DNA from 3 places in the Escherichia sp. TC-EC600-tetX4 genome. Region 2 is predicted to be linked to each of the others. Evidence: predicted binding sites of a transcription regulator. Region 2 holds the regulator's gene; each other region holds the start of a gene.
The links. Region 2 encodes ArgR, which controls arginine synthesis, uptake and breakdown. Its sites were predicted from a motif close to ANTGAATAAAAATACANT; they were not measured.
Positions count from the first base shown of each region.

Region 1: argF (ornithine carbamoyltransferase) is a predicted target of ArgR. The motif match lies at 1,648-1,665, and genes of this name have one in related genera.
Region 3: argC (N-acetyl-gamma-glutamyl-phosphate reductase) is a predicted target of ArgR. The motif match lies at 1,520-1,537, and genes of this name have one in related genera.

Region 1 is NZ_CP079924.1:4,001,551-4,004,833, forward strand. It holds gene KXD89_RS19460 (YjgN family protein) at 1-272, opposite strand, end outside; gene KXD89_RS19465 (GNAT family N-acetyltransferase) at 465-968, shown strand; gene rraB (ribonuclease E inhibitor RraB) at 1,113-1,529, opposite strand; gene argF (ornithine carbamoyltransferase) at 1,691-2,695, shown strand; gene yjgL (protein YjgL) at 2,751-3,283, opposite strand, start outside.
Region 2 is NZ_CP079924.1:498,711-501,993, reverse strand. It holds gene degS (outer membrane-stress sensor serine endopeptidase DegS) at 1-268, shown strand, start outside; gene mdh (malate dehydrogenase) at 331-1,269, opposite strand; gene argR (transcriptional regulator ArgR) at 1,704-2,174, shown strand; gene yhcN (peroxide/acid stress response protein YhcN) at 2,539-2,802, shown strand; gene KXD89_RS02390 (barstar family protein) at 2,858-3,130, opposite strand; gene aaeB (p-hydroxybenzoic acid efflux pump subunit AaeB) at 3,222-3,283, opposite strand, start outside.
Region 3 is NZ_CP079924.1:4,326,151-4,329,433, forward strand. It holds gene argB (acetylglutamate kinase) at 1-419, opposite strand, end outside; gene argC (N-acetyl-gamma-glutamyl-phosphate reductase) at 427-1,431, opposite strand; gene argE (acetylornithine deacetylase) at 1,585-2,736, shown strand.

The DNA of each region.
Region 1 (3,283 bases), 1.1 Mb from region 2:
GTCATTAAGATTGCGAAATAGAAAAAAACAAAAAAAAGACAACTAACAAAAACATTCCCACCGGTAATTCCATAAGAAAATCGTTGTCCGTTAACTTCCATATTAGCATAAAGATAACGCTTACATTTCATTAATGCCCATGGTAAATAGATACCTAGCGTTATAATCGTTAACAACACATTCACCACACAAATAAGAAAATATCTCTCACCTGTACCATGAAAAACAAACGAATGGGACGGAACATCCATTTCATTAATAACTTGAGCCATAAAAATTCCCTGAATTAAAAAATCCATTGATATAACTTATATATACAGACAGTAAAATGTTCTGCCACGTTACAATACTCTTATCAGTAATAGGCTGGCAAAAACTTTATTACTTTATAAGTCGCTTGCGTACGTAAGAAGAGAGTGGTATTAAACAAATGTATAATTACTTTATTTTTATTGGGTTAAACTATGAATAACATTGCGCCGCAATCACCTGTAATGCGTCGCCTGACGCTGCAGGATAATCCTGCTATCGCCCGCGTCATTCGTCAGGTATCCGCCGAATACGGTCTTACCGCTGATAAAGGCTACACCGTCGCCGATCCGAATCTTGACGAGCTGTATCAAGTATATAGTCAGCCTGGCCATGCATATTGGGTCGTTGAGTACGAGGGTGAAGTGGTCGGCGGCGGTGGGATAGCGCCATTAACCGGGAGTGAGTCGGATATTTGCGAACTGCAAAAGATGTATTTTCTTCCGGCTATCCGCGGCAAAGGGCTGGCAAAAAAACTGGCCTTAATGGCGATGGAGCAGGCGCGAGAGATGGGTTTCAAACGCTGCTATCTGGAAACGACCGCTTTTTTAAAGGAAGCCATTGCGCTTTATGAGCATTTGGGCTTTGAGCATATCGACTATGCGCTTGGCTGCACGGGCCATGTCGATTGTGAAGTGCGGATGTTGCGCGAACTCTAAAAAAATGCCCGCGTGTTCAACTCGCGGGCATTCGAACATTAACAACGTACGTTTTGTTTATGCCGGATGTGACATGAATGCCTTATCCGGGCTACAAATTCACCAGGTTGCAGGAACTACCTGGGCCTGATGCGCTACGCTTAATTAGTGGCGAACTCCGTCATCGTCTTCATCGACAAAATCTTCATCGTCGCCATCTTCGCCGTTAGGATCTTCAAAGTAAGTGCCCCATCCGTCGTACTCAACGTCAAATTTCTCTGCCAGCGTCATCAGTTGTTCAACCTGGGCATCGATCAGATCGGCATTCAACGCGCACTCGCTGAGGATGTCGCAGCAAATCACGATATCACCATCTTCAACTTCCAGCTCTTCTGGATCGGTCACTTCGTAACCGAGTTTAAACGCTTCAACTGCTGCTTTTTCCAGGGTTTCCAGATCGTCTGCGGAAAGATGGTGTTCGATGGTGTACAGCGCGTCCGGATCGCTGCCATCTTCCAGTAATTCTTCAATAATCAAACGTGTTTCTTCACGCTGTTCTTCCAGTTGTTCCGGGTTTGCCATGGCTCATTCCTCTTAATGTCCTGCCGATACTCTTATTGTCACACACCACTGACATTGCCTCCACCTTTGTGACAAAGATTTATGCTTTAGACTTGCAAATGAATAATCATCCATATAAATTGAATTTTAATTCATTGAGGCGTTAGCCACAGGAGGGATCTATGTCCGGGTTTTATCATAAGCATTTCCTGAAATTACTCGATTTCACGCCAGCTGAACTCAACAGCCTGCTGCAGTTAGCCGCGAAGCTGAAAGCCGATAAGAAAAGCGGTAAAGAAGAAGCCAAACTCACTGGTAAAAACATCGCGCTCATCTTCGAAAAAGACTCGACTCGTACCCGATGCTCTTTCGAAGTTGCCGCATATGACCAGGGTGCTCGCGTTACTTATCTCGGCCCAAGCGGCAGCCAGATTGGTCATAAAGAGTCGATTAAAGACACTGCCCGCGTGCTTGGTCGCATGTATGACGGTATTCAGTATCGCGGCTATGGTCAGGAGATTGTCGAAACACTGGCGGAATACGCTAGCGTGCCGGTATGGAATGGCCTGACCAATGAGTTCCATCCCACGCAGCTGCTGGCGGATCTTCTCACCATGCAGGAGCATTTGCCCGGCAAAGCGTTCAACGAAATGACGCTGGTCTATGCAGGTGACGCGCGTAACAACATGGGCAATTCGATGCTCGAAGCTGCGGCGCTTACCGGTCTGGATTTGCGTCTGGTCGCGCCACAAGCGTGCTGGCCGGAAGCTGCGCTGGTTACGGAATGCCGCGCCCTGGCACAGCAAAATGGTGGGAATATTACGCTGACTGAAGATGTCGCGAAGGGAGTTGAAGGTGCTGACTTTATCTATACCGATGTGTGGGTGTCGATGGGGGAAGCAAAAGAGAAATGGGCGGAACGGATTGCATTGCTGCGTGAATATCAGGTGAACAGCAAGATGATGCAGTTGACCGGTAACCCGGAGGTCAAATTCCTCCACTGCCTGCCCGCGTTTCATGACGACCAAACGACGCTTGGCAAGAAAATGGCGGAAGAATTTGGCCTACATGGCGGTATGGAAGTCACTGATGAGGTCTTCGAATCTGCCGCCAGCATTGTTTTTGATCAGGCGGAAAACCGTATGCATACTATCAAAGCGGTGATGGTCGCGACGCTCAGTAAATAATTGCTATCGCTATAAAGATGCCGGGAAATACAAACCATCCCGGCATCACATTATTTTATGCAGTGATAGGTCTATTCTTCCACCCAAAGTGTTCTATTGCTATACGTAAATTTTCCGGTGGATTTAGTTTATTTAAACGCTGTTCATTAATATATGGTAATACATTAACTCTCGATTGCAAGATAGTTTGCATCATTCTAAATCTAAGTTTGTATTCATTATTCAGTTTTTCTTTGATAACATTATCTGGTTGATTCTTCAAAATTTCTTTATTAGATTCCTTATCATTATCATTTAAATCATATTTTAAATTATCAAAATAAATCTTTTCACCCTCATAACTCTTAAGTAACTGAGGGAAGTACCAATTAATCATCTCAGGATTTTTCATAAAGAAATCATTCATAAAAATATCATTCACTAAAATGCTGACAGGTACTTCATTAAATATAGACTCAACATTATCAAATAGCCTTTGTATTAAATTTGTTTTTTCTCGATTACTTAAGTTAAATTCATTGACATATACAACCAACTTATTCCAAATCAACCCCTGTAATTCAGGGCTATTTTTATAGGGTTCTTTAT
Region 2 (3,283 bases):
ACCACTGCACGCGCAGGGCGGTGGTATAGATCAACTGCAAGGGATCGTGGTTAATGAAGTGTCACCTGACGGCCCGGCGGCGAATGCGGGTATTCAGGTCAACGATCTGATTATTTCGGTGGATAACAAACCGGCCATCTCTGCTCTGGAGACGATGGATCAGGTGGCGGAAATTCGCCCTGGTTCGGTGATCCCTGTAGTAGTGATGCGTGATGATAAGCAGTTAACGCTGCAGGTCACCATTCAGGAATATCCGGCAACCAATTAAGTCGTGCGCTCAAAACAAAAAACCGGAGTCTGTGCTCCGGTTTTTTATTATCCGCTAATCAATTACTTATTAACGAACTCTTCGCCCAGGGCGATATCTTTCTTCAGCGTATCCAGCATACCTTCCAGCGCGTTCTGTTCAAATGCGCTCAGGGTACCGATAGATTTACGCTCTTCCACGCCGTTTTTACCCAGCAGCAGCGGTTGAGAGAAGAAACGGGCGTACTGACCGTCGCCTTCAACGTAGGCACATTCGACAACGCCTTGTTCGCCCTGCAGTGCACGAACCAGAGACAGACCAAAACGTGCAGCTGCCTGGCCCATAGACAGGGTTGCAGACCCGCCACCGGCCTTCGCTTCAACCACTTCAGTACCCGCGTTCTGGATGCGTTTGGTCAGATCAGCCACTTCCTGCTCGGTAAAACTAACGCCAGGAACCTGTGACAGCAGCGGCAGAATGGTAACACCAGAGTGACCGCCAATAACCGGCACTTCAACTTCGCCTGGCTGTTTGCCTTTCAGTTCCGCAACAAAGGTGTTGGAACGAATGATATCCAGCGTGGTAACGCCGAACAGTTTGTTTTTGTCATAAACACCGGCTTTTTTCAGCACTTCAGCAGCAATTGCAACTGTGGTGTTAACCGGGTTAGTGATAATACCAATGCACGCTTTCGGGCAGGTTTTCGCAACTTGCTGTACCAGGTTTTTCACGATGCCGGCGTTAACGTTAAACAGGTCGGAACGATCCATACCCGGTTTACGCGCTACGCCTGCAGAGATAAGAACGACATCTGCGCCTTCCAGCGCCGGAGTCGCATCTTCACCAGAAAAACCTTTGATTTTCACAGCAGTAGGGATATGGCTCAGATCGACAGCCACACCGGGAGTCACTGGAGCGATATCATACAGAGAGAGTTCTGAACCTGAAGGCAGTTGGGTTTTTAACAGTAGTGCAAGCGCCTGGCCAATACCGCCAGCAGCGCCGAGGACTGCGACTTTCATCCTAAACTCCTTATTATATTGATAAACTAAGATATGTTGCTCCGCTGCCGCGACCTTAATCCACAAAATTGCCGTTTACAATGACCACATCTCAAGAATGTGTAGTCACGCAAGTTTAGCGTTTATGCATTTAATTGCCGTAATCAGGAACCTAACTTACGTAATTAACAGTCGCTTATGCATTAGCGCAACATTCCAACAGGTGGTGACAATATACCCTACCGTTCAGCCAAAACAACATCAATTTGATAACAATTAATTTACTTTTAAGCAGAATTTGCATGCCGTGACGCAGGCATGTTTCTCAATAACGAAATTTGATAAAATCCCGCTCTTTCATAACATTATTTCAGCCTTCTTCAGGGCTGACTGTTTGCATAAAAATTCATCTGTATGCACAATAATGTTGTATCAACCACCATATCGGGTGACTTATGCGAAGCTCGGCTAAGCAAGAAGAACTAGTTAAAGCATTTAAAGCATTACTTAAAGAAGAGAAATTTAGCTCCCAGGGCGAAATCGTCGCCGCGTTGCAGGAGCAAGGCTTTGACAATATTAATCAGTCTAAAGTCTCGCGGATGTTGACCAAGTTTGGTGCTGTACGTACACGCAATGCCAAAATGGAAATGGTTTACTGCCTGCCAGCTGAACTGGGTGTACCAACCACCTCCAGTCCATTGAAGAATCTGGTGCTGGATATCGACTACAACGATGCAGTTGTCGTGATTCATACCAGCCCTGGCGCGGCGCAGTTAATTGCTCGCCTGCTGGACTCACTGGGCAAAGCAGAAGGTATTCTGGGCACCATCGCTGGCGATGACACCATCTTTACCACCCCTGCTAACGGTTTCACAGTCAAAGACCTGTACGAAGCGATTTTAGAGCTGTTCGACCAGGAGCTTTAATCTCTGCCCCGTCGTTTCTGACGGCGGGGAAAATGTTGCTTATCCCTCTCAACCCCCTGCTTTCCCCTGCGATTAATTTAACGAATAGTGCGTTTTACTGCGACATGTCATTCACACAATGAATACATAAGGTAAAAAAAGCACATTATGCAAAATTCATTATCTAATTGAAAAAACTAGAATTAACGATAAATAACCGTATTTTTAATTCTTTTTTGTTATTAAAATTCACATTTTTAACACTTAGTATCAACTGAAACAGTTAGCGCGGTATTAATTAGCTCAATAATTAGTGTATACTTGATTTTGTGATATGGGTCACGAAACAAAGGCCCAGCTAAAAGATTATGTCGAGGTAAAAATCATGAAAATCAAAACCACTGTTGCTGCATTAAGCGTACTTTCTGTTCTCTCTTTCGGTGCATTCGCTGCCGACTCCATTGATGCTGCACAAGCACAAAATCGTGAAGCAATCGGGACCGTATCCGTAAGTGGTGTGGCGTCTTCGCCAATGGATATGCGTGAAATGCTGAACAAAAAAGCGGAAGAGAAAGGCGCAACGGCCTACCAGATTACTGAAGCTCGTAGCGGTGACACCTGGCACGCTACGGCTGAACTGTACAAATAAACCCTCATCGTCTTGTCCGACGATATTGCCCCCGGTTCGGGGGCTTTTTTTTGCGCTAATGACGAACATTAAAACGCAAATGCCCTTCCAGCTCTTCCTCTGCCTCATCAAACAGCAATATTAACGCGCCAAAACGGCGACGCGTTTTCTCTCCCAGATGAACAAATTCAATCTCAAGTGGTAGCGGCAGGACATCGTTCATTAACACATCCCATAGTGAGTCGAGATCGCGTACCTTATCTTTCGCCAGACCAAAGGTTTGGCTAAAGTCACGATAAAAATCCTCCTGACTCTCAATCTCATCAAAATCAAAGGTATAAATATTCATCTGTTGCCACCGTCACGTTTCGCGGCGAGTTCTGCCGTGCATCGCTAAGTATAGCCATGAAAAAACCGACGCTTTTGGCGTCGGTTTTGACTTAACTATCGGTCAACGCATGTTGATACTTATGGAGCATCCCCGCCAGCCGATTTACCGGTT
Region 3 (3,283 bases), 770 kb from region 2:
CCGTTCTCCAGCAAGGAGTTGATAAGCTTAGGCGAACCTGGCTGCGCCAGTCCAACATGACCTAACTCTTCATCAAGCTGGGTCACTTTGACGCTGTCGCCGTCACCGAGAAACAAACCTACGGCCGCAATCTGATGTTTCTTCGCCCATGCCAACAGGGTTTTATTTGCCGTTCCCGCCAGTGCTCCGGTGATAATGTCTATCTGATCAGCAGGCGTCACCCGCAGGCCGTTTTTCTTTTTCACCGGCAGATTCAGCCCTTTCATCAGCTCATCCACCACGCAACCGCCGCCGTGCACAATCACCAGCGGACGCTGATGTGACTCACGATAATTCACCAGTGCGCTAAACAGACGTTCCAGCGCCTCTTCACTATCCAGCAGTACGCCGCCCAGTTTGATAATTAATGGATTCATCATTGCACCCTTAAATAAGAGACTGCGTTTCCGCATAGCCGAAACGAATATTGGCGCACTGTACCGCTTGTGCCGCCGCGCCTTTCAGTAAGTTGTCTTCGGTCGCCACAATAATCAGATGCTCGCCCTGAACGGCAAACCCGATATCGCAAAATGGCAGCCCAACGACATTTTTCAGCGCCGGAACGCCTTTGTCATACAGCCGCACCAGCGGTTTATGGGCATACGCCTGCTGTAACACTTGCGCGACTTGCGCCTGGGTCACACCCGATTTCAGGCGGCAGGTAATGGTTTCGAGAATGCCGCGCGGGAAATTGCCCAGATGTGGGGTGAAGATAACGTCAGCACCGAGGTGTGTGGCGATCTCTGGTTGATGGCGATGAGTAAAGACGCCATACGGTTGCAGGCTAACTTCACAAAAGCTGTTTGAAATGGCCGCTTTACGCCCTGCACCGCTCACGCCGCTGGTGGCGTTGATCACCGGCCACTGATTGAGGTCAAGAAGATCGGCATCAATCAACGGTTTCAGCGCCAGCTGTGCCGCCGTCGGATAACAGCCCGGCACCGCAATCAAATTCGCTTCTTTTAATTTATTACCGCACCACTCCGCCAGACCGTAGGCTGCCTGTTCCAACAGTTCCGGGTATTGATGGGTAAAGCCGTAATATTTTTCATAGAAGGTGGCGTCGTTAACACGAAACGCGCCGGAAAGGTCGAACACCACGCAGCCCGCTTCAAGAAACTGCGGCGCTAAATCGTGGCTAACTTCATGGGCGGTGGCGAGAAACACTACGTCCACCCCTGGGCTAAACTCGCTGATATCCGACATCGGCTGCAACGGCAGATCAACGATGCCTTTTAGCTGCGGATGCAAATCGGAGATTAACTTTCCCGCATCATTGCTTTGCGCTGAAACAGTCAAAGCGGTTATGTTCATATGCGGATGGCGATTTACATAGGTCACTAGCTCTGCGCCAGCGTAGCCGCTGGCACCCACAATCAGCGTATTCAACATCGGGGCTATTCACCTTCTTATGTCTGGTTGCCAGGTTAAACGTAAAACATTCACCTTACGGCTGGTGGGTTTTATTACGCTCAACGTTAGTGTATTTTTATTCATAAATACTGCATGAATATTGATACTATCATGACCAGAGGTGTGTCAACAATGAAAAACAAATTACCGCCATTTATCGAGATTTACCGCGCTCTGATTGCCACACCTTCAATAAGCGCCACGGAAGAGGCACTCGATCAAAGCAATGCAGATTTAATCACTCTGCTGGCGGACTGGTTTAAAGATTTGGGCTTCAATGTGGAAGTGCAGCCTGTTCCAGGAACTCGCAACAAATTCAATATGCTGGCAAGTATCGGACAGGGGGCTGGCGGCTTGTTGCTGGCGGGGCATACCGATACGGTGCCATTTGATGACGGTCGCTGGACGCGCGATCCGTTTACACTGACGGAGCATGACGGCAAGCTTTACGGCTTAGGCACCGCCGACATGAAAGGCTTTTTTGCGTTTATCCTTGATGCGCTACGCGATGTCGACGTCACGAAACTGAAAAAACCGCTCTACATTCTGGCGACTGCTGATGAAGAAACCAGTATGGCCGGAGCGCGTTATTTTGCCGAAACTACCGCCCTGCGCCCGGATTGCGCCATCATTGGCGAACCGACGTCACTACAACCGGTACGCGCACATAAAGGTCATATCTCTAACGCCATCCGTATTCAGGGCCAGTCGGGGCACTCCAGCGATCCAGCACGCGGAGTTAACGCTATCGAACTAATGCACGACGCCATCGGGCATATTTTGCAATTGCGCGATAACCTGAAAGAACGTTATCACTACGAAGCGTTTACCGTGCCATACCCTACGCTCAACCTCGGGCATATTCACGGTGGCGACGCTTCTAACCGTATTTGCGCTTGCTGTGAGTTGCATATGGATATTCGTCCGCTGCCTGGCATGACACTCAATGAACTTAATGGTTTGCTCAACGATGCATTGGCTCCGGTGAGCGAACGCTGGCCGGGTCGTCTGACGGTCGACGAGCTGCATCCGCCGATCCCTGGCTATGAATGCCCACCGAATCATCAACTGGTTGAAGTGGTTGAGAAATTGCTCGGAGCAAAAACCGAAGTGGTGAACTACTGTACCGAAGCGCCGTTTATTCAAACGTTATGCCCGACGCTGGTGTTGGGGCCTGGCTCAATTAATCAGGCTCATCAACCTGATGAATATCTGGAAACACGGTTTATCAAGCCCACCCGCGAACTGATAACCCAGGTAATTCACCATTTTTGCTGGCATTAAAACGTAGGCCGGATAAGGCGCTCGCGCCGCATCCGGCGCTGTTGCCAAACTCCAGTGCCGCAATAATGTCGGATGCGATGCTTGCGCATCTTATCCGACCTACAGTGACTCAAACGATGCCCAACCGTAGGCCGGATAAGGCGCTCGCGCCGCATCCGGCACTGTTGCCAAACTCCAGTGCCGCAATAATGTCGGATGCGATACTTGCGCATCTTATCCGACCGACAGTGACTCAAACGATGCCCAACTGTAGGCCGGATAAGGCGCTCGCGCCGCATCCGGCACTGTTGCCAAACTCCAGTGCCGCAATAATGTCGGATGCGATACTTGCGCATCTTATCCGACCTACACCTTTGGTGTTACTTGGGGCGATTTTTTAACATTTCCATAAGTTACGCTTATTTAAAGCGTCGTGAATTTAATGACGTAAATTCCTGCTATTTATTCGTTTGCTGAAGCGATTTCGCAGCATTTGACGTCACCGCTTTTACGTGGCTTTATAAAAGACGACGAAAAGCAAAGCCCGAGCATATTCGCGCCAATGCGA